2 regions of the Variovorax sp. AB1(2024) genome follow, and region 1 is predicted to be linked to the other one. Evidence: predicted binding sites of a transcription regulator. Region 1 holds the regulator's gene; the other holds the start of a gene.
The links. Region 1 encodes LexA, which represses DNA repair genes until DNA is damaged. Its sites were predicted from a motif close to ACTGTATNNNNATACAGT; they were not measured.

Region 1 (15,370 bases):
CTCGTACACAGCGAGCCGGCCGCGCACCTCGACCTGGTCGCCGTCGCGGGGCGAAAAATCGAGCAGGCCGGCAGCGCGACGAAACATCGCACAGCGCAGTTGGCCCGATTCGTCCTTGAGGGCGAAGTAACAATGTCCACTTGAGGCGCGGGAAAAACCCGAGATTTCGCCGCGCACCGTCACCGGGTTGAAACGCGCGTCGAGCGCTTCGGCAACCGCATGGCACAACGCGCCGACAGCCCAGACGCGCGGCCCTGGCGCGGAATTCATGTCACGCAAGCTCACGAAGTGCACGCTCGGCCAGATGCCACTCTTCCACAACGCGCGGCCCGCCCCCTAGCGCCAGCCCCCAATGCGGGACAGGTGCACGGTTTTCCGTGCAAGCCATTGATTTCATTGAAAAAAGTGCTGCTCAAAATTCAGTCGTTCTAGCGAAAAGCCCATTCCATGCGGGTTCGGACACGTTGCGCAGCAGGTTAGTCACAAAGTTATCCACAGAATCTGTGCGTCCTTGCCGACACCAAAACAAGGCGCGTGCCGATGGTGGGCTCAGTGGATAATCGCCGCGCATTTGCAGTCTACGGGCCGGAGGATTTACTTGTTTTCCATCATAGTTGCCGCGGGTTGGCCGATCTGGCCATTGCTCGCTTGTTCGGTCATTGCGCTCGCGCTGGTTATAGAACGTTTCACGAGTCTGAAGACCGTGAGGGTACTGCCGCCGAAGCTGCTCGACGAAACCATCACGGTGTCTCAGGGAGCCATTCCCGGCCCCGACGTGGTGACCAAGCTCGAACGCAACTCGATGCTCGGCCAGGTGCTCGCCGCCGGCCTGCGCGCGCTGAACGCCAACCCCCGCTGCACCGAAGACGACCTGCGCGCCGCCATGGAGGCCTCCGGCCGCACCGTGGCGCACAAGCTGGAGCGCTACCTGCCGGCACTGGCCACCATCGCTTCCGCCGCCCCGCTGCTGGGCCTGCTGGGCACGGTGATCGGCATGATCGAGATCTTCGGCTCGCAGTCGCCCGGCAGCGGCGCCGTCGGCTCGGGCAACCCGGCGCAACTGGCGCACGGCATCTCGATCGCGCTGTACAACACGGCGTTCGGCCTGATCGTGGCGATTCCGACGCTCATTTTCTGGCGCTATTTCCGCAGCCGGGTCGACGAATACCTGCTGAACCTCGAGTTGTCGGGCGAGCGCTTCGCCCGCCATCTGAACGCCCTGCGCAAGTGACGCCATGACCCGAGGCCGCATGCAGTTCCGCCACGGTGCGCGCGACGAGCCGGAGATCAACCTGATTCCGTTCATCGACGTGCTCTTGGTGATCCTGATCTTCCTGATGCTGTCGACCACATACAGCAAGTTCACCGAAATGCAGCTTCGGCTGCCGACCGCGGACGTCGACGCGCAGCGCGACTATCCGAAGGAAGTGATCGTGGCGGTGTCGGCCGACGGCCGCTATTCGATCAACAAGACGCCCCTGGCCGACCGCAATGTCGATGCCGTGGCCGCCGCGCTCGCCGCCGCGGCCACCGGCGGCAAGGACAGCGTGGTGATCATCAGCGCCGACGCGACCAGCCCGCACCAGGCCGTCGTCACGGTGATGGAGGCAGCACGCCGCGCCGGCCTGATGCAGATCACCTTCGCAGCCCAGTCGACGGCGCAAGCCGGGCGCTGAGTGCCGTCCGAAGGCCGCAGCAGCACGCAGGCGCCCGCCGCCTCGCGACTGCAGGAAGCGTGGCTGCGCCGCGGCCTGCTGGCCTGCCTGCTGCGGCCGCTATCGCTGCTCTATGCAGCTCTCTTCGCCGTTCGGGGATGGCTCTATCGGCTCGGGTGGCTTAGGTCGGAGCGCGTGCCCGTGCCGGTGATCGTCGTCGGCAACGTGATCGCGGGCGGCGCCGGCAAGACGCCCGTGGTGATGGCGGTGGTGCGCCATCTGCGTGCGCGCGGCATCCAGGTGGGCGTGGTGTCCCGTGGCTACGGCCGGCGCACCGACGACTGCCGTGAAGCGACGGCCGACAGCGATCCCCGCGACGTCGGCGACGAGCCCGCCCTGATTCACCACGCCACGAAGGCCCCCGTGTTCGTCGCGCGCAGGCGCATCGAGGCGGCCCTTGCGCTGCTGGAGCGGCATCCCGGCACACAAGTCATCGTCAGCGACGACGGGCTGCAACACCTGGCGCTCGGCCGCGACATCGAGATCTGCGTGTTCGACGACCGCGGCATCGGCAACGGCTGGCGCCTGCCGGCGGGCCCGCTGCGCGAGGCGTGGCCACGCCGCTGCGACCTGGTGCTGCACAGCGGCGAACACCCCGCATTCGCAGGCGGCTACACCGCCACGCGGCGCCTTGCGGACTACGCCCTCACGAGCGAGGGGCAGCGCGTGCCGTTGAGCACGCTGGCAGGCAAACCGGTGACCGCGCTCGCGGCCATCGCGCGCCCGGAGGCCTTCTTCGCCATGCTCCGGGGCCGCGGCCTCACGCTCGCCGAAACCATCGCGCTGCCCGACCACTACGACTTCGACGCCTGGCAACACCCGGCCGGTGCTGGCGGCCCTCTCGTCTGCACCGAAAAAGACGCGATCAAGCTGTGGCAAAAGGCACCCGACGCACTGGCGGTGCCACTGCTCTTCGCACCCGCTCCGGAATTCTTCACCGCGCTCGACGCAAAGCTATCATCGCTCGATGGATACCAAGCTGCTTGAACTGCTCGTCTGCCCCGTCACCAAGGGTCCGTTGACCTGGAACCCCGAAAAGCAGGAGCTCTGCTCGCGCAGCGCGCGCCTGGCCTACCCGGTGCGCGACGGCATTCCCGTGCTGCTGGAAAACGAGGCACGCACGCTTTCCGACGAAGAGCTCGGGCTGTGAGCTTCACGGTCCTGGTGCCGGCGCGCCTGGCGTCGACAAGGCTCCCCAACAAGCCCCTGGCCGACATCGCCGGCGTGCCGATGGTGGTGCGCGTGGCCCGGCGCGCCAGCGAGTCCGGTGCCGTGCGCGTGGTGGTGGCCGGCGACGACGTCTCGATCATCGATGCCTGCAAGGCGCACGGCGTCGATGCGATCCTGACCCGCCAGGACCACCCCAGCGGCACCGACCGGCTGGCCGAGGCCTGCGAGCAGCTCGGCCTCGATGGCGACGACATCGTCGTCAACGTGCAGGGCGACGAGCCCCTGATCGACCCGGCGCTGATCGATGCCGTGGCCTCCACGCTGGCCACCCATGCGGAGGCCGCCATGAGCACCGCGGCCCACGAGATCGATTCGCCGGCCGACTTCATGAATCCGAACGTGGTGAAGGCCGTGCTCGATGCACAGGGCAACGCCATGTACTTCAGCCGTGCGCCCATCCCCTGGTGGCGCGACGGTTCCGCCAACGGCGCCGCGCCCACGGTGCTGCCCACGCCAGCCCCCCTGCGCCACATCGGCATCTACGGCTACCGCGCAGGCTTCGTGCGCAAGTTTCCGTCGCTGCCGCCTTCGCCCGTCGAGGCGACCGAGGCGCTCGAGCAGTTGCGGGCGCTGTGGCACGGACACCGCATCGCCGTCCACGTGAGCCACGTGGCGCCCGGCCCGGGCATCGACACGCCCGAAGACCTGGCGCGCGTGCGCGCGGTCTTCGCCGCCGGCCCGACGGCCTGAGGAGCTCGACGTGCCTGTCGGGGCAGCGACAAATCCCGGGGAGCACGCGTGCTATCCTCGAAGCAACTCCGCCCTGCCCAAAGCCCCTGAAGCCGACGCCTGGCGCGACACAAAATCTAAGAACCGTCCGAGGACACCATGAGACTAATTTTGCTGGGCGCGCCCGGGGCGGGCAAAGGCACGCAAGCGGCCTTCATTTGCCAGAAGTACAGCATCCCCCAAATCTCGACCGGCGACATGCTGCGCGCCGCCGTCAAGGCCGGCACGCCGCTCGGGCTGCAGGCCAAGGCCGTCATGGATGCGGGTGCACTGGTCAGCGACGACCTGATCATCAATCTCGTGAAGGAACGCATCGCCCAGGCCGATTGCGCCAGCGGCTTCCTGTTCGACGGCTTCCCCCGCACCATTCCGCAAGCCGACGCCATGAAGGCGGCGGGCGTCAAGCTCGACTACGTGCTCGAGATCGACGTGCCCTTCGGCGACATCATCGAGCGCATGAGCGGCCGCCGCTCGCATCCGGCTTCGGGCCGCACCTACCACGTCAAGTTCAACCCGCCCAAGGTGGAAGGCAAGGACGACGTCACCGGCGAAGACCTGATCCAGCGCGAGGACGACAAGGAAGAAACCGTGCGCAAGCGGCTCGACGTGTACAGCCAGCAGACGCGTCCGCTGGTCGACTACTACTCGGCCTGGGCCAAGACCGACCCGGCCGCCGCGCCGAAGTACCGCGCCATCAAGGGCGTGGGCACGGTCGATGAAATCACCCAGCGCGCACTCGCAGCGCTGAGCAGCTGATTGCCGGCCGCCCTCCGTCAGGGCGGCCACCACCTCACCCGAGCAACTCGAGCATCAGCGCGATGCGCGCCTTCACCGGCGTGAGCGTGCCCGCGTCCCGCAGGCGGTCATCGGCTTTCGGCAGGATGCGCCCGTTCATGCAGCGCGTCGCGCGAACCACCGCCACGCCCGCCTCCTGCGCCTTCAGCGCAGCCGCTTCGAGCGCGTGATGCAGCGTGCCGTTGCCGGTGGCGGCCAGCACCAGTCCACGGACCGGTTCGGCGTTGCCGGGCTGCAGCAGCGCCTCGACGACCGCACCGCTCGCGCCGGCATGGCTCATGACGATCTCCACGCGAGGCCACTGGACGGCGGCCGCCTCGAAGATCTTCGAAGCCGGCAGCGCCCCGCCCTCGGGCCACGCCCTCACGCGGCGCACTTCACCTTCTTCCACATAGCCAACCACGCCTGCATCGCCTGATGCGAAGGCATCGAGTCTGTAGGTGTGGACTTTCTGCACGTCGGCGCCACTGTGGATCGCGCCGGCGCACACCACGGTCACACCCCTCGCACCCGCTGCCAGAGCCACGCCGATGGCATCGCGCACGTTCTGCGGACCATCGGGCGACAGCGCGCTCGCCGGGCGCATGGCGCAGGTCAGCACCACAGGCTTCGCGCACGCCAGTACGGAATGCAGGAAGAAGGCCGTCTCCTCCAGCGTGTCGGTGCCGTGCGTAACCACCACGCCCGCCACGTCGGGCTCGGCCAGCCAGTGCGCGCAGCGCTGCGCGAGCTTTTGCCAGGTCTCGAAGGACATGTCCTTGCTGTCCAGTTGCGCGACCTGCTCCGCCACCAGCGTCACGCCCTGGGGCGCCTCGATGCCGCCCAGAAGGTCCGCTACGCCTACCTGCCCGGCCGTGTAGCCGATGTTGTCGCCGCTGCTGGCGGCCTTGCCGGCAATGGTGCCGCCGGTGCCCAGCACGACCACGCGGCGCAGTTCAGGCGAGGGGAAATCGGGCATGTCTTGTCAACTTTTTAAAACTGGTTAAAAATACAGGTACTGGATATCTAGCCAGTGCCGCAAGGAACCACATATGCAGTTCGCCGTGAAGCTTACAGCCCGCCAGCAGCAGATCCTGGACTTGATCCAGAGCGCCATCGCCCGAACCGGCGCGCCACCCACGCGCGCCGAAATCGCCAATGAACTCGGGTTCAAGTCGGCCAACGCGGCCGAAGAGCACCTGCAGGCATTGGCCCGCAAAGGTGTCATCGAACTCGTCAGCGGCACCTCGCGCGGCATCCGCCTCAAGGGCGACGCCCTGCGCTCGCTGAACGAAACGCGTCACCGCGAAGGCGGCCAGTTCTCGCTCTCGCTGCCCGGCATGGCGCAACTGGCGCTGCCGCTCATCGGCCGGGTCGCCGCGGGCTCGCCCATCCTGGCGCAAGAGCACGTCGACCAGACCTACTACGTCGAGAACACACTGTTCCAGCGCCAGCCCGACTACCTGCTCAAGGTGCGCGGCATGTCCATGCGCGATGCCGGCATCATGGACGGCGACCTGCTCGCCGTGCAGGCCACCAAGGAAGCGCGCAACGGCCAGATCGTGGTGGCGCGCCTGGGCGACGAGGTCACCGTCAAGCGCCTGAAGCGCAACAAGCAGGTCATCGAGCTGCACGCCGAGAACCCCGACTACCCGACCATCATCGTCCAGCCCGGCGAGCCCTTTGAGATCGAAGGCCTCGCCGTGGGCCTCATCCGCAACACCATGCTGATGTAGGCCTGCTGGCAGCAGCACTCACCCGGCCGCGACAGGTGGCGGGCGTATGGCGCGAAGTCGCCATCACCCTGTCGCGGCCGATTCAAGAAATCCTGCCTGTGTTCAACCTCATACTTTTTTGGAGTTCACATGGGAATCGCCCTCCTCGCCATCGCTGATTTCTGGATGCCGCTGCAATCGCTCGCCAACCGTTTGATTCCGGCACGCCGCCCTCATCGCCACGCCCCGCTCGACCACAGCGAGAGTTCCGCCGGCCTGCGCTATGTCGCGGTGCGACCCTCTTGCGGCGCGACGCCACCGGCGGCTGCAGCCACCGCGCCGGCGCGCCCGTTGCGCGTGGTGCGCGTGGTCGACGGAAAGGGCCAGCAGCGCAGCAACCGTGTCGTGATCTCCGGCCGCATGGACGACGTGTGCGCGGAGCTCGACCGTCTGGCGGCCCTCGAAGCGGCCGAAGCCATGGTCACCGCGCCCCGCTCCACACGCCTGCACTGAGGCGCGGCCCCCTGGGAGAGCCCGTCGGCAGTGGGTATCCAAACGTTCGGGGGTGCGACATCCCAATGCTGCGAGGCACAATGGCACGCCATGAATATTGTGATCCTCGACGACTATCAGGACGCCGTGCGCAAACTGCGCTGCGCCACCAAGCTGGACGCGTACGCAGCCAAGGTCTACACCAACACGGTCAAGGGCATCGGGCAACTCTCGGTTCGCCTCAAGGACGCCGACGTGATCGTGCTGATTCGCGAGCGCACACAGATCTCCCGGCAGCTCATCGAGAAGCTGCCCAAGCTCAAGCTCATTTCGCAAACGGGTCGCGTCGCGGGCCACATCGACGTGGCGGCCTGCACCGAGCGCGGCATCGCCGTGGCGGAAGGCTCTGGCTCCCCCCAGGCACCTGCCGAGCTCACCTGGGCGCTCATCATGGCCGCCATGCGCCGGCTGCCGCAATACATCAGCAACCTCAAGCACGGGGCGTGGCAGCAGTCGGGCCTCAAGTCGGCCTCGATGCCACCCAATTTCGGGCTGGGCTCGGTGCTTAAGGGCAAGACGCTCTGCATCTGGGGCTACGGCCGCATCGGCCAGCTGGTCGCGCGCTACGGGCAGGCCTTCGGCATGCAGGTCGTGATCTGGGGGCGTGAAGCCAGCTGCGCCAAGGCCCGCTCCGACGGCTTCCAGGTGGCGCAGAACCGCCAGGAGTTCTTTGCAGCCGCCGACGTGCTGTCGGTCCACCTGCGGCTCAACGACGAAACCAACGGTCTCATCACGCTCGAGGATCTCTCGCGCATGAAGCCGACGGCGCTGTTCGTCAACACCTCGCGTGCCGAGCTGGTCGAGGCCGACGCGCTGCTCGCGGCGCTCAACCGTGGCCGCCCCGGGCTGGCCGCCATCGACGTGTTCGAGAGCGAGCCGCCGCTGCAGGGCCACGCGCTGCTGCGGCTGGAGAACTGCATCTGCACCCCGCACATCGGCTATGTCGAGCAGGAGAGCTACGAGAGCTACTTCGGCCAGGCCTTCGACAACGTCGTGAGCTACATCAACGGCAATCCCACGAACATCGTGAATCCCGGCGCGCTGCAGGTTCGCCGGTGAGCCGGCCCGCGCCCAAGGGTGCGCTCTGGGCGCTGCTGGTCGGCAACTTCGTGATCGGCACGGGCGTGATGGTCGTGCCCGGCACGCTCAATGAAATCAGCGCTTCGCTGGCCATTTCGGTCGCCACCGCAGGCCAGTTGATCACCGCCGCGGCGGCGGTGATGTGCATCGGCGCGCCGCTGCTGGCCGCCGCCGTCGCGGGGTGGGACCGCCGCCAGCTGCTCGCGCTCACCCTGCTCTGGTATGCGGCGGGCCACGCTCTCGCGGCGCTCATGCCGAGCTTCGGCGCGCTGCTGCCGGTACGCATGCTCACGGTGATCGCGCCGGCCATCTTCACGCCCCAGGCCGCAGCCTGCGCCGGCCTGCTGGTACCGCCCGAGCAGCGCGGGCGCGCCGTCACCTTCGTGTTCCTGGGCTGGTCGATGGCCTCGGTGCTGGGCCTGCCCATCGGCGCGCTGATCGGCGGGCACCTGGGCTGGCGCATGGCCTTCGTGGCGGTTGCGCTGCTCAGCGTCGTGAGCGCGGCATCGATCTGGCTCACCCTGCCCGCCGGCATTCGCCCGGCGGCACTCACAGCCGCCGCCTGGTCGCGTGTGCTGCGCAGTCCGGTGCTGATGGGCATCGTGGCGGTGACGGCGCTGCAGGGTGCCGGGCAGTTCGTGCTGTTCAGCTATTTCGGCCCCATCCTCAAGCAGAGCTTCGGTGCGGACGCCACCACGCTGAGCGTGATGTGGGCCCTGTTCGGCGCCTGCGGGCTCATCGGCAACATGGTGGTCAGCCGCTTCATCGACCGCGTCGGGGCCGGGCGCATGGTGCTGGTCACTACCTCGCTGATCGCGCTGAGCCTGCTCTTGTGGCCGACCGCTTCCACGCTCGCCTGGCTGGCCGTGCTGCTGGTGCCCTGGGGGTTGGGCTGCTTCGCCACCAATTCGGCCCAGCAGGCCCGCTTGGTGGGCCTGGCGCCGGCCCTCGCGCCGGGCTCGGTGGCGCTCAACAGCTCCGGCATCTATACAGGCCAGGCCGTGGGCGCTGCGCTCGGCGGCTGGCTGCTGGCGCACGACGCGGCGGCCTGGATGAGCTGGGTCGGTTTCGGCGTCATGCTGGTGGCCATCTCGCTCAGCACCGCCATCAACCGCAGCCGCCGCCCGGCCTGAAATCGCGCCCCCGCGTAAAACCCGTCACGCCCCGCCCGCGCGCAACTGCAAAATCGCAGGTGACGACAGCGCTTGCGTCGACGCCTGCGCGGCAGGCCGGATACCCCTCAACCAGCGAAAATCTTCAGCAAATGACAGTGAACTACACCCGAATCGGCGTCATAGGCGCCGGCGCCATGGGTCGCGGCATCGCGCAGATCGCCGCCCAGGCAGGCAGCGAAGTGCTGCTGCTCGACAGCTTCGCGGGCGCCGCGGAGCGCGGCCGCGAAGCCCTCGCCGCCCAATGGAACAAGCTGCACGAAAAAGGCAAGATCGACGCCGCCGCGCGCGACGCGTACGTCGCCCGCGTCAGGGCGGTCGATTCGATCCAGGCGCTCGCCGGCTGCGACCTGGTGGTCGAGGCCGTGGTCGAAGACCTGGAAGTCAAGCGCAAGCTGTTCCGCGAACTCGAAGGCGTGGTGGCCGAGAGCGCCACGCTGGTCACCAACACCTCTTCGCTGTCGGTGACGGCCATTGCGGCCGGGCTCGCCCGCCCCGAGCGCGTTGCGGGCTTCCACTTCTTCAATCCCGTGCCGCTCATGAAGGTGGTCGAGGTGGTGGCTGGCTTCAAGACCGCCCCCGCGGTCTGCGCGCAGCTGGCGGGCTACGCCAGGCAGATGGGCCACAGCGCCGTGCAGGCGCAGGACACCCCCGGCTTCATCGTCAACCACGCGGGCCGCGGCTACGGCACCGAGGCGCTGCGCATCGTCAGCGAAGGCGTGGCCGATTTCGCCACCATCGACCGCATCCTCAAGGACCAGGCGGGCTTTCGCCTCGGCCCGTTCGAGCTGCTGGACCTGACGGCGCTCGACGTGTCGCACCCGGTGATGGAGTCGATCTACCACCAGTACTTCGAGGAACCGCGCTTCCGCCCGAGCGTGATCACCGCGCAGCGCCTGGCCGCCGGCGCGCTGGGCCGCAAGACGGGCGAAGGCTTCTACCGCTACGCCGACGGCGTGATGCAGCAGGTGCCCGAGACCCCCGCGCCCGTGGTCGACGGCACGCCGTCGGTGTGGGTGTCGCCACGCGCGGCGCGCCGCGCCGAACTCCTGCGCCTGGTGAACACGCTGGGCGCGCAGATCGACAGCGGCGCCGCGCCCGCGCCGCATTCGCTGATCCTGGTGGCACCGCTGGGCTTCGACGTGACCACGGTCGCCGCCGTCGAGCGCCTGGACGCCACGCGCACCATCGGCATCGACATGCTGATCGACGACGCCGCCACCAAGCGCCGCGTGCTCGCCACCAATCCGGCCACGCGCCGCGACATCCGCGACGCCGCGCACGCCCTCTTCGCGCGCGACGGCAAGGCGGTGAGCGTGATCCGCGACAGCGGCGGCTTCGTCACGCAGCGCGTGATCGGCACCATCGTCAACATCGCAGCCGACATGTGCCAGCAGCGCGTGTGCACGCCGGCCGACCTCGAGACCGCGGTGCAGCTGGGCCTGGGCTACCCGCGCGGCCCGCTGGCCATGGGCAACCTCTACGGCCCGACCAACATGCTCGAGGTGCTGTTCAACCTGCAGACGGTGTATGGCGATCCGCGCTATCGCCCGAGCCCGTGGCTGCGCCGCCGCGGCGCGCTGGGCCTGAGCCTGCTGCACGAAGAAGAATAAGCAGGCAAACCATGACCGCCGAACTCAAGAGCACCAGCGAAGGCAGCACCATGGTGCTGACCATCTCCAACCCGACCCAGCGCAATGCGCTGGGCCCCGAGATCTACGCCGCCGGCATCGAGGCGCTCAACGGCGCCGAGGGCAGCGCGGAGATCCGCAGCGTCGTCATCGTGGGCGAAGGCGAATGGTTCTGTGCCGGCGGCTCGCTGCAGCGGCTGCTGGCCAACCGCCAGCTCGACCGCTCGGTGCAGGCCGAGAGCATCGAGGGGCTGCACAACTGGATCGACTCGATCCGCACCTTCCCCAAGCCGATCATCGCGGCGGTCGAGGGTGCCGCCGCCGGTGCCGGCTTCTCGCTGGCGCTGGCCTGCGACTTCGTGGTGGCGGCGCGCGACGCCATCTTCGCGGCCTCCTACAGCAACGTGGCGCTGTCGCCCGACGGCGGCCTGAGCTGGCACCTGGGGCAGCAGCTGCCGCGCCAGCTGGCGAGCGAATGGCTCATGAACGGCGAGCGCATCGGCGCGCCGCGCCTGCATGCGCTGGGCATGGTGAACGAGCTGACCGAAAACGGCCAGGCGCTGGCCGGCGCGCTGGCACTGGCGGGCAAGCTCAACACCCGGGCGCCCAACTCGCTGGCCAGCATCAAGGAACTGCTGAGCGACGCGCGCGGCGCCACGCTGGCTTCGCAGCTCTCGCAGGAGCGCGACCACTTCGTGCGCAACCTGCACCATCCGAACGCGGGCATCGGCATTGCCGCGTTCCTCGAGAAGAAGCCGCCGCAGTACGAGTGACCGCGCGCTGCGTCGCTCCCGTGACACCCATCAGCTTTTCAGTCGCCGAGAGGACAGACCAATGGACGACCCCATTCTTACTATCGAAGAACGTGAAGCGATCAACAGTGGTCGCTGGTTTTCTTCCCTATCTCCATCGCTACGGCACGACATCCTCCGATGTGCTTTCGTCAAACGCTACAAGGACGGCGACCTGATCGCCGCCCGCGGCGACCCGCCCGATCACTGGATCGCCTGCGCCAAGGGCGCGGTGCGCGTCAGCTCGACGGCGGTCTCCGGCAAGCAGGTGACGCTGACCTACGTGGAGCCGGGCATCTGGTTCGGCGACGTGGCGATGTTCGACGGGGACCGGCGCACGCACGACACCTACTCGCACGGCGACAGCACCATTCTTTGCGTGGCGCGCGCCGATTTCCAGAAGATCCTGGCGTCGCACGTGGAGCTGTACGAAGCGCTGATGCGGCTGCAGGCGCGCCGCATCCGCACGCTGTTCGGGCTGGTGGAAGACCTCAACACCCTGCCCCTGCGGGCGCGGCTGGCCAAGCAGCTCATCCACCTGGTGCGCAGCTACGGCGTGCCCAACCTGGACGACGGCAGCCAGATGCGCATCGGCCTGCAGCTGGCGCAGGAAGAACTGGCGCAGCTGCTGGGCGCATCGCGCCAGCGGGTCAACCAGGAACTCAAGACGATGGAGCGCGAGGGCACCATCCGGATCGAGCCGGGCGGCCTGGTCGTGCTGGATCGCGCGGCCTTGATGCGCGTCTCGGAAGCTGAAAGCTAGAACAAAGACAAACTGACATGAGCCAGCAGGACTTCTCCAACTTCATCGGCACCCGCGCCGTCTCGCAACAGCACGCCTTCGACGTCGATGCGCTCTCCGCCTGGCTCGAGAAGAACCTCGACGGGTTCAAGGGCCCGCTGACGGTGGAGATGTTCAAGGGCGGCCAGTCGAACCCCACCTACAAGCTGGTCACGCCTTCGCAGAGCTACGTGATGCGCGCCAAGCCGGGCCCTGTTGCGAAACTGCTGCCCTCGGCCCATGCGGTGGAGCGCGAGTTCAAGGTCATGAGCGGCCTGGCCGGCACCGACGTGCCGGTGCCGCGCATGTACTGCCTGTGCGAAGACGAGGCAATCATCGGCCGCGCCTTCTACGTGATGGAGTTCATGCAGGGCCGCGTGCTGTGGGACCAGTCGCTGCCCGGCATGAGCAATGCCGAGCGCGCGGCCCATTACGACGAGATGAACCGCGTGATCTCGGCGCTGCACACGGTGAAGTTCGCCGAGCGCGGGCTGGCCGACTACGGCAAGCCCGGCAACTATTTCGAGCGCCAGATCGGCCGCTGGAGCAAGCAGTACAAGGCCTCGACCGACGGTGCCGGCGAGCTCTCGCAGCCCATCGAGGCCATGGAGCGGCTGATCGACTGGCTGCCCGCCCACATGCCGGCGAGCGCTCGCGACGAAAGCAAGGTGTCGATCGTCCACGGCGACTACCGCCTGGACAACGTGATGTTCCACGCCACCGAGCCGCGCATCATCGCGGTGCTCGACTGGGAGCTTTCCACGCTGGGCCATCCGCTGGCCGATTTCAGCTACCACTGCATGTCGTGGCACATGCCGCCGAGCACGGGCCGCGGCATCGGCGGCGTGGATGTCGCCTCGCTGGGCATTCCCACCGAGAGCGAATACATCCGCCGCTATTGCGAACGCACCCGCATCAGCACACCCGAGGCGCTGGCGCCCGACTGGAACTTCTACCAGGCCTACAACCTGTTCCGCATGGCCGCGATCCTGCAAGGCATTGCCAAGCGGGTCGAGGCCGGCACCGCATCGAGCGAACAAGCCGTGGCCTCGGCCCGCGGCGCGCGCCCCATGGCCGAAATGGCCTGGCAATTCGCCCAGAAGGCCTGACCGCCGCCCCCACACCCACAAGGAGACGAAGATGGATTTCGAATACTCGGCCAAGACCAAAGACCTGCAGAAACGCGTCAAGGCGTTCATGGACGAAAACATCTACCCGGCCGAAGCCGAGTACAGCGCCGAGCTGGCCGCCAACACGGCCGCGGGCAAGCGCTGGACGGCGCTGAAGACGGTCGAGAAGGTCAAGGAGAAAGCCAAGGCCCAGGGCCTGTGGAACCTGTTCCTGCCGGTCGACAGCGCTTCGGCCTCCGGTTACTCCGGCGCCGGCCTCACCAACCAGGAATACGCGCCGCTGGCCGAGATCATGGGCGCGGTGCCGTGGGCCAGCGAGGCCTTCAACTGCTCGGCGCCGGACACCGGCAACATGGAAACCATCGCGCGCTACGGCTCGGAAGAAATCAAGGCACGCTGGCTCAAGCCGCTGCTCGAAGGCCAGATCCGCTCCGCTTTCGCCATGACCGAGCCCGACGTCGCATCGAGCGACGCCACCAACATTTCCACGCGCATCGAGCGCCAAGGCGACGAGTACGTCATCAACGGCCACAAGTGGTGGATTTCCGGTGCCGCCGACCCGCGCTGCGCCGTGTTCATCACCATGGGCAAGAGCGACCCCGACGCACCCCGCCATTCGCAGCAGAGCATGGTCGTGGTGCCGGCCGACGCCAAGGGCATCCGCATCGTGCGACCACTGAACGTGATGGGCTACGACGACGCGCCGCACGGCCACGTCGAGATGTACTTCGAGAACGTGCGCGTGCCGGTGGGCAACATCCTGCTGGGCGAAGGCCGCGGCTTCGAGATCGCCCAGGGCCGCCTCGGCCCGGGACGCATCCACCACTGCATGCGCCTGATCGGCCTGGCCGAGCGCGCGCTCGAGCTGATGTGCAAGCGCGCCTCGTCGCGCGTGGCCTTCGGCAAGACCGTCGCTTCGCAGACCGTGACGCAGGAACGCATCGCCGAAGCGCGCTGCAAGATCGATATGGCCCGCCTGCTCACGCTCAAGGCCGCATGGCTGATGGACGTGGCCGGCAACAAGGTCGCCAAGAACGAGATCGCGATGATCAAGGTGGTGGCGCCGAGCATGGCCTGCCAGGTGATCGACTGGGCCATGCAGGTGCACGGCGGCGGCGGCATGTGCGACGATTTCCCGCTGGCTTACGCCTACGCCGGTGCCCGCACGCTGCGCTTTGCCGACGGCCCGGACGAAGTGCACCGCAACGCGATCGCCAAGTGGGAACTGGGCAAGTACGCACCGAACAAGGCCGACGCCGAAATGCCGGTGACGCGCTTCTGAATCTGTCTCGCACCCTCTCCCTTGCGGGACAGGGTTGCGGCAAGGGCCGACGGCGATCGATTCGCCCCGGCCCTTTTTCTTTTCAGAGCTTCTTCTGCAGGAACACCGCGTGCCCGAACTCCGGGTCGAGCTGGTAGCTCGCAAAGCCCTCGCGCTCGTAGGTGCGCAACGCGGGCTTGTTGTTCGACAGAACTTCGAGCGTGAGCTTGCAGGCGCCGCGCCTGCGCGCCTCCTGCTCGACCAGAGCGAACATCTTCTGCGCAACGCCCTGGCCGCGGTGGGTGGGCAGCACGACCACGTCGTGCACATTGACCAGCGGCTTGCAGGCGAAGGTCGAGAAGCCCTCCAGGCAGTTGATAAGGCCCACGGGCTGCCCGCCCTCGAAAGCGAGCACGCTGAAGGCCTGCGGACGCGCCGCCAGGGCCGCCGGAAGATCCTGGCGCACCGCGGGGTCGAGCGGCACGCCGCCGCCGGCCGGCTCGCTTGCATAGGCGTTGAGAAGATCCACCACGGCCGCGGCCTGGGCCGCGTCACGGTAGTCGGCAAGAAAGACCTCGATCTGCGTGCCCGCCGTCATCGCGCGGGTTCCAGGGTCGCAGCCAGGCGCTTGGCGCAGGATTCGGCCAGCTGCGCGTCGCGGGCTTCGACCATCACCCGCACCAGCGGCTCGGTGCCGCTCGCGCGGATCAGCACGCGGCCGGCATCGCCGAGTTCGGCCTCGATGCGTTCGGTTTCGGTGGCCAGCGCCTTGTTGTCCTTCCAGTTCTGGTCGGGGGCAATGCGCACGT
Region 2 (15,370 bases), 2.1 Mb from region 1:
GCGCCTGGCCGCAGCCGGCGTCACCGCCTTCGCGCTGGAAGCCGCGCCGCGCACCACGCGCGCCCAGAGCATGGACGTGCTCTCTTCTCAGGCCAACATCGCCGGCTACAAGGCCGTGATGATCGCGGCCGACAAATACCAGCGCTTCTTCCCCATGCTCATGACGGCGGCCGGCACCGTGAAGGCCGCGCGCGTCGTCATCCTGGGCGTCGGCGTGGCCGGCCTGCAGGCCATTGCCACGGCCAAGCGCCTGGGCGCCGTCATCGAGGCCTCCGACGTGCGCCCGAGCGTGAAAGAGCAGATCGAATCGCTGGGCGGCAAGTTCATCGAAGTCTCCTACGACACCGATGAAGAAAAGGAAGCCGCCGTCGGCGTCGGCGGCTACGCCAAGCCCATGCCCGCGAGCTGGCTGGCGCGCCAGCAGGTCGAGGTGGCCAAGCGCGTGGCGCTGGCCGACATCGTCATCAGCACCGCGCTCATCCCCGGTCGCGCCGCGCCCACGCTCATCACCGAGGACATGGTCAAGGCCATGAAGCCGGGTTCGGTGATCGTCGACATCGCCGCGGGCAAGGGCGCCGATGGCGTGGGCGGCAACTGCCCGCTGTCGGAAGCCGACAAGACAGTGGTCAAGCACGGCGTGACCATCGTGGGCGAGACCAACCTCGCGGCGCTCGTGGCGGCCGACGCATCGGCGCTCTATGCGCGCAACGTGCTCGACTTCCTCAAGCTCATCGTCACCAAGGAGGGCGCGCTGAAGATCGACCTCGAGGACGACATCGTCGCCGCCTGCCGCATGACGCAGGACGGCCAGGTCACCCGCAAGTAAGCCAGCGAACACGCGAGGAGAAGAGCAAATGGATCCCGTATCCCATACCGTCATCAACCTGATCATCTTCGTGCTGGCCATCTACGTGGGCTACCACGTGGTGTGGACCGTCACGCCCGCGCTGCACACGCCGCTGATGGCCGTGACCAACGCCATCTCGGCCATCGTGATCGTGGGCGCCATGCTGGCGGCCGCGCTCACCACCACGCCGCTGGGCAAGACCATGGGCGTGCTGGCCGTGGCGCTGGCCGCGGTGAACGTCTTCGGCGGCTTCCTGGTCACGCGGCGCATGCTGGAGATGTTCAAGAAGAAAGAAAAGAAGAGCGCCCCCAAGGCCGAAGAGGGAGCCGCCAAGTGAGCATGAACCTCGTCACGCTGCTGTACCTGGTGGCCAGCGTCTGCTTCATCCAGGCCCTGAAGGGGCTGTCCCATCCCACCACCTCGATCCGCGGCAACATCTTCGGCATGACCGGCATGGCGATCGCCGTGCTGACGACCATCGCGCTGATCCACGGGCTGACGCGCTCGCTCGGCGTGAATTTCGCCACCGGCATCGGCTGGGTGCTGGCGGCCGTGGTCGTCGGCGGCGGGCTGGGCGCCTTCATGGCCAACAAGGTCGAGATGACCAAGATGCCCGAGCTGGTCGCCTTCATGCACAGCATGATCGGCCTGGCGGCGGTGTTCATCGGCGTGGCCGCGGTGGCCGAGCCCTGGGCCTTCGGCATCACGGCCGCACCCGTGGCCGCGCTCATCGGCGCGCAGACGCCCGACGGCGCCGTGGTGCTGGACGGCTTCGTGCGCTACGCCATTCCGTACGGCAACCGGCTCGAACTGTTCCTGGGCGCGGCCATCGGCGCCATCACCTTCAGCGGCTCGGTCATCGCCTTCGGCAAGCTGTCGGGCAAGTACAAGTTCCGCCTGTTCCAGGGCGCGCCGGTGCAGTTCAAGGGCCAGCACATGCTCAACCTGGTGCTGGGCCTGCTGACCATCGCACTGGGCCTGCTGTTCGTGGCCACCGAGAGCTGGGGCGCGTTCTTCGCGATGCTGGCGCTGGCCTTCGTGATGGGCGTGCTCATCATCATCCCGATCGGCGGGGCCGACATGCCTGTGGTGGTGTCGATGCTCAACAGCTACTCGGGCTGGGCGGCCGCGGGCATCGGCTTCAGCCTGAACAACGCGATGCTGATCGTGGCGGGCTCGCTGGTGGGCTCCTCGGGCGCCATCCTGAGCTACATCATGTGCAAGGCCATGAACCGCTCGTTCTTCAACGTGATCCTGGGCGGCTTCGGCGGCGAGGCGGCCACCACCGGCGGCGCGGCCAAGGAGCAGCGCCCGGTGAAGACCGGCAGCGCCGACGACGCGGCCTTCGTGCTGGGCAACGCCGAGACGGTGGTGATCGTGCCGGGCTACGGCCTGGCGGTGGCGCGCGCGCAGCATGCGGTGAAGGAGCTCGCGCAGAAGCTCACCGACAAGGGCATCACCGTGAAGTACGCCATCCACCCGGTGGCCGGCCGCATGCCCGGCCACATGAACGTGCTGCTGGCCGAGGCCGAGGTGCCCTACGACCAGGTCTTCGAGATGGAGGACATCAACGGCGAGTTCGGCCAGGCCGACGTGGCGATCATCCTGGGCGCCAACGACGTGGTGAACCCCGCCGCGCACACCAAGGGCAGCCCGATCTACGGCATGCCCATCCTGGAGGCCTACAAGGCCAAGACCGTCATCGTGAACAAGCGCTCCATGGCCGCCGGCTATGCGGGACTGGACAACGAACTGTTCTACATGGACAAGACCATGATGGTCTTTGGGGATGCCAAGAAAGTAGTGGAAGATATGCGCAAGGCCATCGAATAGGCCCGGGTCCGTGCCGCGCCGAGCGGCGCGCTTCCTCTCGGCGCCGCTTCGTGCGCCGTTTTCGTTTTCAACAGTCCGACCCCCGGAGGAGACAAATCCAATGACCGATCGTCCCTGGCTCAGCAGCTACCCGCAGGGTGTGCCCGCAGATATCGATGCATCGCACTACCCCTCGCTGGTCGCGCTCATGGAAGAGAGCTTTTCCAAGTACGCCGAACGCACGGCCTACAGCTTCATGGGCAAGGACATCAGCTACGGCGAGACCGACAGGCAGAGCAAGGCCTTCGCGGCCTACCTGCAGGGACTGGGCCTGGTGAAGGGCGACCGCGTCGCCGCGATGATGCCCAACTGCCCGCAGTACCCGATCGCGGTCGCGGCCATCCTGCGCGCCGGCCTGATCCTGGTCAACGTGAACCCGCTCTACACGCCGCGCGAACTCGAGCACCAGCTCAAGGACTCGGGCGCGAAGGCCATCGTCATCATGGAGAACTTCGGCACCACGCTGCAGCAGTGCATCGCGTCCACGCCGATCAAGCACATCGTGCTGGCCTCCATGGGCGACCGCCTCGGCTTCCTGAAGGGCGCGCTGGTCAACTACGTGGTGCGCAACGTCAAGAAGCTGGTGCCCCACTTCAGCCTGCCCGGCGCGGTGCGCTTCAACGACGCGCTCGACAAGGGCGCGAGCGGCTCGCTCAAGCCGGCGGCCATCGGCCCCGACGACGTGGCCGTGCTGCAGTACACCGGCGGCACCACCGGCGTGTCGAAGGGCGCGGTGCTGCTGCATCGCAACGTGATCGCCAACGTGCTGCAGTCCGAAGCCTGGAACGAGCCGGCCATGGCCAAGGTGCCTGCCAACGAGCAGCCCACGGGCGTGTGTGCGCTGCCGCTGTATCACATCTTCGCGTTCACGGTCGGCATGATGCTGAGCATGCGCACGGGCGGCAAGCTGATCCTGATCCCGAATCCGCGCGACATCCCTGCCGTGCTGAAGGAACTGTCGAAGCACACGATCCACAGCTTCCCGGCCGTCAACACGCTGTTCAACGGCCTGGCGAACCACCCCGACTTCAACACCGTCAACTGGAAGAACCTGAAGATCTCGGTGGGCGGCGGCATGGCCGTGCAGGCCGCGGTGGCCAAGCTCTGGCTCGAGAAGACCGGCTGCCCCATCTGCGAGGGCTACGGCCTCTCGGAGACCTCGCCGTCGACCACCTGCAACCCGACCAACAGCACCGCCTACACCGGCACCATCGGCCTGCCGCTGCCGAGCACCTGGCTCAAGCTGCTCGACGACGAAGGCAACGAAGTGCCCATGGGCGAGCGCGGCGAAATCGCGATCAAGGGCCCGCAGGTGATGGCCGGCTACTGGCAGCGTCCCGACGAGACCGCCAAGGTCATGACGCCCGACGGCTACTTCAAGAGCGGCGACATCGGCGTGGTCGACGAGCGCGGCTACTTCAAGGTGGTCGACCGCAAGAAGGACATGATCCTGGTGTCGGGCTTCAACGTGTACCCGAACGAGGTGGAAGACGTGGTGGCACTGATTCCGGGCGTGCTCGAATGCGCGGCGGTCGGCGTGCCCGACGAGAAGACCGGCGAGGCCGTGAAGCTCGTGATCGTGAAGAAAGACCCGTCGCTCACCGAGGCGCAGGTGCGCGAATACTGCCGGGCAAACCTTACGGGTTACAAGCAGCCGCGAATCGTAGAGTTTCGTACCGACATGCCGAAGACGCCTGTCGGCAAGATCCTGCGCCGCGAGTTGCGCGACGCCAGAAAGTAAGGGTTCGGCCCGGGTAGGGCCACGGCATCGATCTTGCATATTCGCGGGTCGATGTTTCGATTCATCCTGACCCGCGTGAGCTTGCTGGTGCCGACGTTCATCGGCATGACGCTGCTCGCCTTCTTTCTCATCCGGCTGGTGCCCGGCGACCCCATCGAGACGATGGCCGGCGAGCGCGGCATCGACCCCGCGCGCCACGCCGAGCTGCGCACCGCCTACGGCTTCGACAAGCCGGTGATCGTGCAGTACGGCATCTACATCGCCCGCGTGCTGCACGGCGACCTGGGCAAGTCGCTCATCACGCAGGACACGGTGATGAGCGAGTTCCTCGCGCTCTTCCCGGCCACCGTCGAACTCGCGGTCTGCGCGATTCTCTTCGCGCTGCTGCTGGGCCTGCCGGCCGGCATCCTGGCGGCGGTGCGGCGCAACTCCATCTTCGACCACGGCGTGATGGCCACGTCGCTCACCGGCTACTCGATGCCGATCTTCTGGTGGGGGCTGCTGCTGATCCTGTTCTTCTCGGTGCAGCTCGGATGGACGCCGGTGTCGGGGCGCATCGCGGTGCAGTACTACATCGAGCCAGAGACCGGGTTCCTGCTGATCGACTCGCTGCGCGCCGGCGACACCGGCGCGTTCTGGTCGGCCCTGCATCACCTGATATTGCCGGCGGTCGTGCTCGGCACCGTGCCGCTCGCGGTGATCGCGCGCATGACGCGCTCGGCCATGCTCGAGGTGCTGGGCGAGGACTACATCCGCACCGCGCGCGCCAAGGGCCTGTCGCGCTTTCGCGTGGTCGGGCTGCACGCGCTGCGCAATGCGCTCATTCCGGTGGTGACCGTGATCGGCCTGCAGGTGGGCGTGCTGTTCACCGGCGCCATCCTCACCGAGACCATCTTCTCGTGGCCGGGCGTCGGCAAGTGGCTCATCGAGGCCATCGGCCGGCGCGACTACCCGGTGCTGCAGGGCGGCATGCTGCTGCTCGGCGGCATCGTGATGCTGGTGAACCTGCTCGTCGACGTGGCCTATGGCGTCATCAACCCGCGCATCCGGCGCTGAGCTCATGGCCTCGACACAAACCATTTCCAACGGTGCGAAAAGCACCGCACCTCCCGGCCCCTGGCGCGAGTTCTGGACGGCCTTCTCGGCCAACCGCGGCGCGGTCATCGGGCTGGCCACCATCGTCTTCCTGCTGCTGATCGCGCTGTTAGCGCCGTGGATTGCGCCGCATGCGCCCAACGAAACCAACAGCGCCGTCTTCCTGCTGCCGCCGGCATGGCAGCAGGGCGGCTCCATGAGCTACCTGCTTGGCACCGATGCCATCGGGCGCGACATTCTTTCGCGGCTCATGCATGGCGCGCGGCTTTCGCTGTCGATCGGCGTGGCGGTGGTGGCGATATCGGTGGTCGCGGGCGTGGTGCTCGGGCTCATCGCGGGCTTCTTCCGTGGCGTGCTCGAGATCGCGATCATGCGGCTCATGGACATCGTGCTCACGCTGCCCAGCCTGCTGCTGGCCATCGTGATCGTCGCCATCCTCGGGCCGGGGCTGGTCAACGCGATGCTGGCGGTGGCCATCGTGGTGCTGCCGCACTATGTGCGCATCACGCGCGCGGCGGTCATCGCCGAGGTCTCGCGCGACTACGTGACCGCCGCACGCGTGAGCGGCGCAGGCACGCTGCGCCTGATGTTCCGCGAGGTGCTGCCCAACTGCGCCGCGCCGCTGATCGTGCAGGCCTCGCTCGGCATCTCCACGGCCATCCTCGACGCGGCGGCGCTCGGCTTCCTGGGCCTCGGCGCGCAGCCACCGTCGCCCGAATGGGGAACCATGCTGGCCGACGCGCGCGAGTTCGTGCTGCGCGCCTGGTGGGTCGTCACCTTCCCGGGCCTGGCGATCCTGATGGCCGTGCTGGCTTTCAACCTGCTGGGCGACGGCTTGCGAGACGCGCTCGACCCCAAGCTCAAGCGCTGAAGCAAAGGAAAGCACAGATGCCTTTGCTTGACATCAAGGACCTGCACGTCGAGTTCCCCACGCAAGGCGGCGTGCTGCACGCGGTCGATGGCGTGAGCCTCACGCTCGAGGAGGGCGAGGTGCTCGGCATCGTCGGCGAATCGGGCTCGGGCAAGAGCGTCACGATGATGGCGCTGATGGGCCTGGTCGGCTTTCCGGGCCGTGTGCGCGCGGAGCACATGCGCTTTGCCGGCAAGGAACTGCTGGGCATTTCCGACAAGGCGCGGCGCTCGCTGGTCGGCAAGGAAGTGGCCATGATCTTCCAGGAGCCGACCACCAGCCTCAACCCCTGCTTCACCATCGGCTTCCAGCTGATGGAGACATTGCGGCTGCACCTGAAGCTCGACAAGCGCGATGCGAAGCGCCGCGCGACGGAGCTGCTCGAACAGGTCGGCATTCCCGCCGCGTCGTCGCGCCTGGGCAGCTATCCGCACCAGCTCTCGGGCGGCATGAACCAGCGCGTGATGATCGCGATGGCCATCGCCTGCAACCCGCGCCTGCTGATCGCCGACGAGCCGACCACCGCGCTCGACGTGACCATCCAGGCGCAGATCCTCGACCTGCTGCGCGACCTGCAGAGGGAGCGCGGCATGGCGCTGGTGCTCATCACGCACAACATGGGCGTGGTGAGCGAGATGGCGCAGCGCATCGCGGTGATGTACGCGGGCCAGGTGATGGAGCACCAGCGCGTCGATCGGCTCTTCGCATCGCCGCAGCATCCCTACACCGAGGCCCTGCTCGCGGCTTTGCCCGAACGCGTTGCGCCCGAGGGCCGGCTCGCCACCATCAGCGGCATGGTGCCGGGCGTGCACGACCGGCCGGCGGGTTGCCTGTTCGCGCCGCGCTGCGGCTACGTCACCGAGCGCGCCTGCCATGTGCGGCCGGCGCTGCGCGAATGGCAGGGCGCGGAAGTGCGATGCCACTTTCCGCTCGGCGAGCCGGGGCGCAAGGCGGCCATCGAAAGCGACCCGCCGAAGCGGCGAACGGCCGACGAGGTGCTGCCATGAGCGAAGCATCGACCGGTACCTCGAACGAAGTGGTCGTCGAGGCGACCCATCTGCAGCGCACCTACGACATCCGCCGCGGCATGTTCCGCGCGCCGTCGCATCTGCGCGCGGTGGGCGACATCTCGTTCCGCATCGAGCGCGGCCGCACGCTGGCGGTGGTCGGCGAGTCGGGCTGCGGCAAGTCGACGCTCGCGCGCATGGTCGCGCTGATCGAGAAGCCGACCGCGGGCCAGCTCACGCTGGTGGGCGCCGACGCGGTGAACCCACCGCCCGAGCGCAAGCGCGAGCTGCGACAGGCCGTGCAGCTGGTGTTCCAGAACCCGTACGGCTCGCTCAATCCGCGCAAGAAGATCTCGGCGGTGCTCGAAGACCCGCTGGCCATCAACACCACCATGGGCAAGCCCGAGCGCGCAGCCAAGGCGCGCGAGATGCTGGCGCGCGTGGGCCTGCGGCCCGAGTACGCCAACCGCTATCCGCACATGTTCTCCGGCGGCCAGCGCCAGCGCATCGCCATTGCGCGTGCGCTGATGCTGAACCCGCGCCTGCTGGTGGCCGACGAGCCGGTGTCGGCGCTCGACGTGTCCATCCAGGCCCAGGTGCTGAACCTGCTGTCCGACCTGCAGGCCGAGCTGGGGCTGGCGTATCTCTTCATCTCGCACGACCTCGGCGTGGTGCGGCACATCGCGCACGACGTGCTCGTGATGTACCTCGGCCATGCGGTGGAGCAGGGCCCGAAGTCGCGCATCTTCGCGCGGCCGCTGCATCCGTACACGCAGGCGCTGCTGGCTTCGACGCCGGGGCTCAGCAGCCAGCGCATCGTGCTCAAGGGCGAACTGCCTTCGCCGCTGAACCCGCCTGCCGGTTGCGTGTTCAGCACGCGCTGCCCGCACGTGGCCGAGCGCTGCCGCCAGGAGCGCCCGCTGCCGCGCCTGCTCGACGAGCGGCTGGTGGCGTGCCATTTCTCGGAGAAGTTTCTCGAAGGCGCGCCGCTCGTGCGCGCCGATGTTCCGCCGGCCGCCATCGCGATGGCGACGAATCCCTAGCAACCTGCTTTTTCAACCGTGTCCCAAGGAGTCCAAATGAAGACCCAGCCCACCGTTTCGCGCCGCTCACGAAGCCTGGCGCTCCTGGCACCGACAGCGATTGCGGCCCTTACCCTGGCCTGCGGCGCGGTGTCAGCCAAGACGCTGGTGTATTGCTCGGAAGGCAGCCCGGAGAATTTCTATCCGGGCATGAACACCACCGGCACCTCGTTCGACGTGACCACGCAGGTCTACAACACCATCGTCGAGTTCGAGCGCGGCGGCACCAAGGTCGTGCCGGGCCTGGCCGAGAAGTGGGACATCTCCGCCGACGGCACGGTCTACACCTTCCACCTGCGCAAGGGCGTGAAGTGGCACAACACGAGCAAGAGCTTCAAGCCCACGCGCGACTTCAACGCCGACGATTTCATCTTCATGCTCGAGCGCCAGTGGAAGGAGAGCGATCCCTTCTTCAAGGTCACGAGCCAGAACCACTCGTACTTCAACGACATGGGCATGCCCAAGCTGCTGAAGACGGTGGACCGCATCGACGACTACACGGTGAAGATCGTGCTCAACCAGCCCGAGGCGCCTTTCCTCGCGAACCTGGCGATGCAGTACGCGGGCATCCAGTCGAAGGAATACGCCATTGCCATGCTGAAGGCCGGCACGCCCGAGAAGGTCGACCAGGACCCGATCGGCACCGGTCCGTTCTACCTGGTGCAGTACCAGAAGGACGCGATCATCCGCTTCAAGGCCTTCCCGCAGTACTGGGGCGGCAAGGCCAAGATCGACGACCTCGTGTTTGCCATCACGCCCGATGCCTCGGTGCGCTGGGCCAAGCTGCAGAAGGGCGAGTGCCACGTCATGCCGTACCCGAACCCTGCCGACCTCGACGCGATCCGCAAGGACCCCAACGTGCAGGTGCTGGAGCAGCCCGGCCTGAATGTGGGCTACCTCTCGTACAACACGACGAAGAAGCCCTTCGACGACGTGCGTGTGCGCAAGGCCATCAACATGGCGATCAACAAGAAGGCCATCATCGACGGTGTGTACCTCACGACCGGCGTGGCTGCGAAGAACCCGATTCCGCCGACCATGTGGTCCTACAACGACGCGGTGAAGGATGACCCGTACGACCCCGAAGCCGCGAAGAAGCTGCTGGCGCAGGCCGGCTACCCCGACGGCTTCTCGACCGACCTGTGGGCCATGCCGGTGCAGCGCCCGTACAACCCGAACGCCAAGCGCATCGCCGAACTGATGCAGGCCGACCTGGCCAAGATCAACGTCAAGGCAGAGATCAAGAGCTTCGAGTGGGGCGAGTACCGCAAGCGTCTGCAGGCCGGCGAGCACCAGATGGGCATGCTGGGCTGGACCGGCGACAACGGCGACCCGGACAACTTCCTCTACACGCTGCTGGGCTGCGCATCGGCCAAGTCGGCCAGCGGCAGCAACATCTCGAAGTTCTGCTATCAGCCTTACGAAGACCTCGTGGTGAAGGCCAAGAGCGCGACCAAGCAGGCCGACCGCGATGCGCTCTACAAGAAGGCTCAGGTCATCTTCAAGGAGCAGGCGCCGTGGTTCACCATCGCGCATGCGGTGCAGTTGAAGCCGGTGCGCAAGGAAGTGGTCGACTTCAAGCTGAGCCCCTTCGGGCGCCACACTTTCTATGGTGTGGATATCAAGTAACCCCCCAGGCTGCTGGGGGCAACACCTGCGGCCCGGCATAGCCGGTTCCGCGGTGTTTCTGGAAAGAGAAATGTCTTGAGTTTTTTGCCGCGCGCGCCCATCGCCATCGTCGCTGCCATGCACGAGGAACTGAGTGCCCTGCTTGCGCAGATGCCCGACGAGCAGCGTGTGCGCGTGGCGGGGCGCGACTTCTGGGTGGGCCATCTGCAGGGCCAGCCGGTGGTCGCGGTGCTGTCGCGCATCGGCAAGGTCGCGGCGGCGGTGACGGCCACGGTGCTGCTGGAGCGCTTCGGCGTGCGGGCCATCGTGTTCACCGGCGTGGCGGGTGGATTGGCGCCGGGCGTGAAGGTGGGCGACGTGGTCGTGGCCACCGAACTGCTGCAGCACGACATGGACGCCTCGCCGCTTTTCCCGAAGCACGAGGTGCCGCTGATGGGCATGGCGCGCTTCGCGGCCGATGCTGCCATCGGCAACGCGCTGGCGGCCGTGGCGGCCGACGTGCTGCGCGACCCCGGGGCCTTGGTCGGCCAGCAGGCCGTGGATGAATTCAGCCTCCGGCAGCCCGGGGTGCATCGCGGCCTGCTGGTGAGCGGCGACCGCTTCGTCTCCACCACCGCGGAGAGCGAGGCCTTGCAGCGCGAGCTGCCCGATGCGCTCGCGGTCGAGATGGAAGGCGCTGCGATGGCGCAGGTGTGTCACGACTACGGCGTGCCGTTTGCCGCGATGCGCACGATTTCGGACCGCGCCGACGATGCCGCGCATGGCGACTTCGCGCGCTTCGTGGTGGAGGTGGCGAGCCGCTACAGCCTCGCGCTGGTGGGCGCGTGGCTGGCCACGCTGCCCGCGCAAGACGCGGGTAGTGGCGCGGCTACTTGAGCCAGCCGCGCCGGCGGAAGTACCACATCGGCACCAGCGCGCTGGCCGCCATCAGCACGATGGCATACGGATAGCCCATGGCCCAGTCGAGCTCCGGCATGAACTTGAAGTTCATGCCGTAGATGCTGGCGATCAGCGTGGGCGGCAGCAGCGCCACGCTGGCCACCGAGAAGATCTTGATGGTCTTGTTCTGGTTGATGTTGATGAAACCGACGGTCGCATCCATCAGGAAGTTGATCTTGTCGAACAGGAAGGCCGTGTGGTTGTCCAGCGACTCGATGTCGCGCAGGATCTGGCGCGCCTCTTCGAACTGCTCGGCGTTGAGCATCTTGCTGCGCATCATGAAGCTGACCGCGCGGCGCGTGTCCATCACGTTGCGGCGGATGCGGCCGTTCAAGTCTTCCTGCCGCGCGATGGCGCCGAGCACCTCGCCGGCCAGCTCGTCGCTCACGTTGCCCGAGAGCACTTTCTTGCCGGCCACTTCGAGCTCGTCGTAGATGTTCTCGAGCGTGTCGGCCGAATACTCGGCGTCGGCGTCGAACAGCTTGAGCATCACTTCCTTGGCGTCCTCGATCAGCCCCGGTGCGCGGCGCGCGCGCATGCGCAGCAGGCGGAACACGGGCACGTCCTCGTCGTGGATCGAGAACAGCACGCCGCGGCTGCGCAGGTCGGTGTTGTGCTGGTTCAGGATGAAAGCGACGCGCACGGTGCGCGGGTTCTCGTCGTCGTCGATCAGGAAGTCGGAGCGGATGTGCAGCTCGCCGTTGTCTTCCTCGTAGAAGCGGGCGGATTCCTCGATGTCCTCGTCCATCGCGTCTTCGGGGATGGACAGGCCGTAGTACTGCTTGATCCAGCGCTTCTCTTCGAGCGTGGGCGATTCGAGGTCGACCCAGATCGGCTGGAACTTGGAAAGCTCTTCGAGCGCCTCGATCTCTTCCTGGACGAGGCGGCCGTTGGCGAGCGTAAAGATGTTGAGCATTGGCTCACTCCCGGGGGTGACTGGACGATGGGCGAGGGAGGGGCGCTTTCAATTCCCGGGCCCGACGTGCGTGAGGAAAACGCGTCAGTGAAAGGGAGTTGAAAGCTGCCGAGACGGGGCGGTTTCCATGGGAAGAGTCTCCGGTTGCAGCGAGGCGCGATTATGTCACCGGCCACATGGCAGCAAGGTGGCTGGACTGGACGGGCATACAGTAAAGTCGTGCCCATGCAGACCGCTGCGTCCCCCGTTCTTTCCACCGCCCCGAAGACCCAGGCCGAGCGCCTGGCCGCCGCGCTGGCCACGCTCAACGACGCGCAGCGCGCGGCGGTCGAGCACGGGGTGGGAGCGGCCATCGCCGAGCGCGACGAGCGGCCGCTGCTGGTCATCGCCGGCGCCGGGTCGGGCAAGACCAGCACGCTGGCGCACCGCGTCGCGCACCTGATTGCCGGCGGGGTGGATCCGCAGCGCCTGCTGCTGCTGACCTTCTCGCGCCGCGCCGCGCAGGAAATGGGGCGGCGCGCGGGCCAGGTGCTGGCGAAGGTGCTGGGCCTGAAGTCGGAGGCGCCGCCTTCGCTGCCGTGGGCTGGCACCTTCCACGGCATCGGCGCGCGGCTGCTGCGCGAGTACGCCGCACAGATCGGGCTGGACGAGAACTTCACCATCCACGACCGCGGCGACGCCGAAGACCTGATGGGGCTGGCGCGCCACGAGCTGGGCCTGTCTTCCACCGTCAACCGCTTTCCGCGCAAGGGCACCTGCCTGTCGATCTACTCGCGCTGCGTGAACACGCGCGCGCCGCTGGCCGAGGTGCTGCGGGAGTCTTTCCCGTGGTGCGGCGAATGGGAGGCCGAGCTGAAGAAGCTGTTCGGCGCCTACGTCGAGGCCAAGCAGCAGCAGAACGTGCTCGACTACGACGACCTGCTGCTCTACTGGGCCGGCATGGTCGCCGAGCCCGCGCTGGCCGCGCACGTCGGCGCGCGCTTCGACCATGTGCTGGTCGACGAGTACCAGGACACCAACCTGCTGCAGGCCTCGATCCTGCTGGCGCTCAAGCCCGACGGGCGCGGCGTGACGGTGGTGGGAGACGACGCGCAGTCGATCTATTCGTTCAGGGGCGCCACGGTGCGCAACATCCTCGACTTCCCGTCGCAGTTCACGCAGGACGCACGCGTGGTCACGCTGGAGCGCAACTACCGCTCGACGCAGCCGATCCTCGACGCCTCGAACCGCGTCATCGCGCAAGCAGCCGAGCGGCACGCCAAGACGCTGTGGACCGACAAGCCATCGGCCGGCAAGCCGCTGCTGGTGCTCGTGCCCGACGAGGCGGAGCAGGCGCGCTGGGTGGCCGACAAGGTGCTGGCGCACCGCGAGGGCGGGCTGGCGCTGAAGTCGCAGGCGGTGCTGTTTCGCACCTCGTCGCACAGCGCGGCGCTCGAGCTCGAGCTGGCGCGGCGCAACATTCCGTTCGTGAAGTTCGGCGGGCTCAAGTTTCTCGAGGCCTCGCATGTGAAGGACCTGCTCGCGGTGCTGCGTTTCGCGCAGAACCCGCGCGGCCGCATGGCGGGCTTTCGCGTGACGCAGCTGATCCCGGGCATCGGGCCCGTCACCGGCACGCGGCTGCTCGACGCGATGGACCAGGCCGCCGATCCGGTGGCCGCAGTGCGCGACTTCGTGCCGCCTTCCGCGGCGCGCGAGCAATGGGCCGATTTCGCCAAGGCCTACGAGGCGCTGCGCTCTCCTGCGCTCGCATGGCCGGCCGACGTGGAGGTGGCGATGGCCTGGTACCAGCCGCACCTGGAGCGGCTGTACGAGGACACCTCGGGCGTGCGGCGCGCCGACGTCGAGCAGCTCGCGCGGCTGGCCGCCGGCTACGCGTCGCGCGAACGCTTCCTGACCGAACTGACGCTCGATCCGCCCGAGGCCACCAGCGACCGCCCGGGTCCGCCGCTGCTCGACGAGGACTACCTGATCCTCTCGACCATCCATTCGGCCAAGGGGCAGGAGTGGAACTCGGTGCATGTGATCAACGTGGTCGACGGCTGCCTGCCGGCCGACGTGGCGCAGAGCGCGCAAGAGCTCGAAGAAGAACGCCGCCTGCTCTACGTGGCGATGACCCGGGCGCGCGACCACCTGCACCTGCTGGTGCCGCAGCGCTTCTACGTCACGCAGCAGTCGGCGCGCGGCGACCGGCATCTGTATGCCAACCGCACGCGCTTCATCGCCGATGCCGACCTCGCGGGCTTTGAGCAGCAGACCTGGCCGCCGCCACCCGAGCGGCCGCCGGCCGTGCCGCCGCCCGCTGCCGTGATCGACCTGCGAAACCGCATGCGCGCCGCCTGGCGCTGAGCCCGTCCGCTGGCCCTCACGGCGGCAGGGTTTCGGGGTCTTTCCTGCTGAAACATTTTTGAGCGAAACGCCGCGGCGCCTGTCCCGCGCGCGGATGCTGCTATTGATTCGCTAGCGTGCCGCAGGAAGCACGCGATGCGCGCGCAGCTTTGGGCAACTCCGGTATTGCAATAGCGTGACAGCTTGGGCATAGTGAATCGACCTTCCCAGATTTCTTCTTCTTACCCAGTCTCTTCTTCTCTCCCCGCTTCCCCACACACCTGTTTCGCCGGCCAAGCTCCATTCCGGAGTGCGGTCATTTCCCCAACCGTCAATTCCAGGAGGTCATTCATGAATTTGACGATCAGCGGTCATCACCTCGACGTCACACCTGCCTTGCGCACCTACGTCACGAGCAAGCTGGACCGGATCACGCGACATTTCGACCAGGTAGTCGATGTCAAGGTGATCCTCACGGTGGAAAAGCAGAAGGAAAAGGAACGCCGCCAAAGGGCGGAGTGCAACATTCACGTCAAGGGCAATGACATGTTCGCGGAGTCGAGCCACGCTGATCTCTACGCTGCGGTCGATGAGCTGGTCGACAAGCTCGACCGCCAGGTGGTCCGCCACAAGGATCGCCTGCAGGACCACCATCACGCGGCGCCCAAGCGCCTGATGTAAACCGGAGCCCTCGGCTCCCCCCACAGGCCGCCCTCGGGCGGCTTTTTGTTTTCCGACTATTGCGCTGGGGCATTGCCTTCGCTCAGAGGGCGGACGAGGCCTGCGGACCACGTGTAGACAGAAAGTAAATAGGGGGACTGGGGGTTTTTACCAAGCGGGTGCATAATCGCCCCCGCTCTGCACCCACCATGAATCGCCTCGCGTCCATCCTGCCGCCCGCTCAAGTGCTTGTGAGCGTTGACGCTACTAGCAAGAAACGTGCTTTCGAAGAAGCAGGTTTGCTGTTCGAAAGCCTTCACGGCCTGGGACGCGCCCTGATCACCGAC

Region 2: the regulator LexA is predicted to act here: its motif matches at 12,234-12,251, upstream of WIX39_RS06690 (ATP-dependent helicase).

The regions. Positions count from the first base shown of each region.
Region 1 is NZ_JBBHKP020000001.1:3,443,904-3,459,273, reverse strand. Features, by position in the region: gene xseA (exodeoxyribonuclease VII large subunit) at 1-285, opposite strand, end outside; gene WIX39_RS16165 (MotA/TolQ/ExbB proton channel family protein) at 599-1,231, shown strand; gene WIX39_RS16160 (ExbD/TolR family protein) at 1,251-1,676, shown strand; gene lpxK (tetraacyldisaccharide 4'-kinase) at 1,677-2,702, shown strand; gene WIX39_RS16150 (Trm112 family protein) at 2,683-2,865, shown strand; gene kdsB (3-deoxy-manno-octulosonate cytidylyltransferase) at 2,862-3,635, shown strand; gene adk (adenylate kinase) at 3,774-4,430, shown strand; gene WIX39_RS16135 (asparaginase) at 4,465-5,427, opposite strand; gene lexA (transcriptional repressor LexA) at 5,501-6,184, shown strand; gene WIX39_RS16125 (hypothetical protein) at 6,314-6,676, shown strand; gene WIX39_RS16120 (D-2-hydroxyacid dehydrogenase family protein) at 6,767-7,774, shown strand; gene WIX39_RS16115 (MFS transporter) at 7,771-8,928, shown strand; gene WIX39_RS16110 (3-hydroxyacyl-CoA dehydrogenase) at 9,060-10,580, shown strand; gene WIX39_RS16105 (oxepin-CoA hydrolase, alternative type) at 10,592-11,371, shown strand; gene WIX39_RS16100 (Crp/Fnr family transcriptional regulator) at 11,433-12,152, shown strand; gene WIX39_RS16095 (phosphotransferase) at 12,170-13,279, shown strand; gene WIX39_RS16090 (acyl-CoA dehydrogenase family protein) at 13,311-14,582, shown strand; gene WIX39_RS16085 (GNAT family N-acetyltransferase) at 14,665-15,159, opposite strand; gene glmM (phosphoglucosamine mutase) at 15,156-15,370, opposite strand, start outside.
Region 2 is NZ_JBBHKP020000001.1:1,384,221-1,399,590, forward strand. Features, by position in the region: gene WIX39_RS06635 (Re/Si-specific NAD(P)(+) transhydrogenase subunit alpha) at 1-826, shown strand, start outside; gene WIX39_RS06640 (NAD(P) transhydrogenase subunit alpha) at 855-1,184, shown strand; gene WIX39_RS06645 (NAD(P)(+) transhydrogenase (Re/Si-specific) subunit beta) at 1,181-2,680, shown strand; gene WIX39_RS06650 (long-chain-fatty-acid--CoA ligase) at 2,781-4,460, shown strand; gene WIX39_RS06655 (ABC transporter permease subunit) at 4,512-5,516, shown strand; gene WIX39_RS06660 (ABC transporter permease subunit) at 5,521-6,426, shown strand; gene WIX39_RS06665 (ABC transporter ATP-binding protein) at 6,444-7,472, shown strand; gene WIX39_RS06670 (dipeptide ABC transporter ATP-binding protein) at 7,469-8,515, shown strand; gene WIX39_RS06675 (ABC transporter substrate-binding protein) at 8,552-10,183, shown strand; gene WIX39_RS06680 (5'-methylthioadenosine/adenosylhomocysteine nucleosidase) at 10,301-11,059, shown strand; gene corA (magnesium/cobalt transporter CorA) at 11,052-12,038, opposite strand; gene WIX39_RS06690 (ATP-dependent helicase) at 12,264-14,384, shown strand; gene hpf (ribosome hibernation-promoting factor, HPF/YfiA family) at 14,715-15,044, shown strand; gene WIX39_RS06700 (PTS sugar transporter subunit IIA) at 15,233-15,370, shown strand, end outside.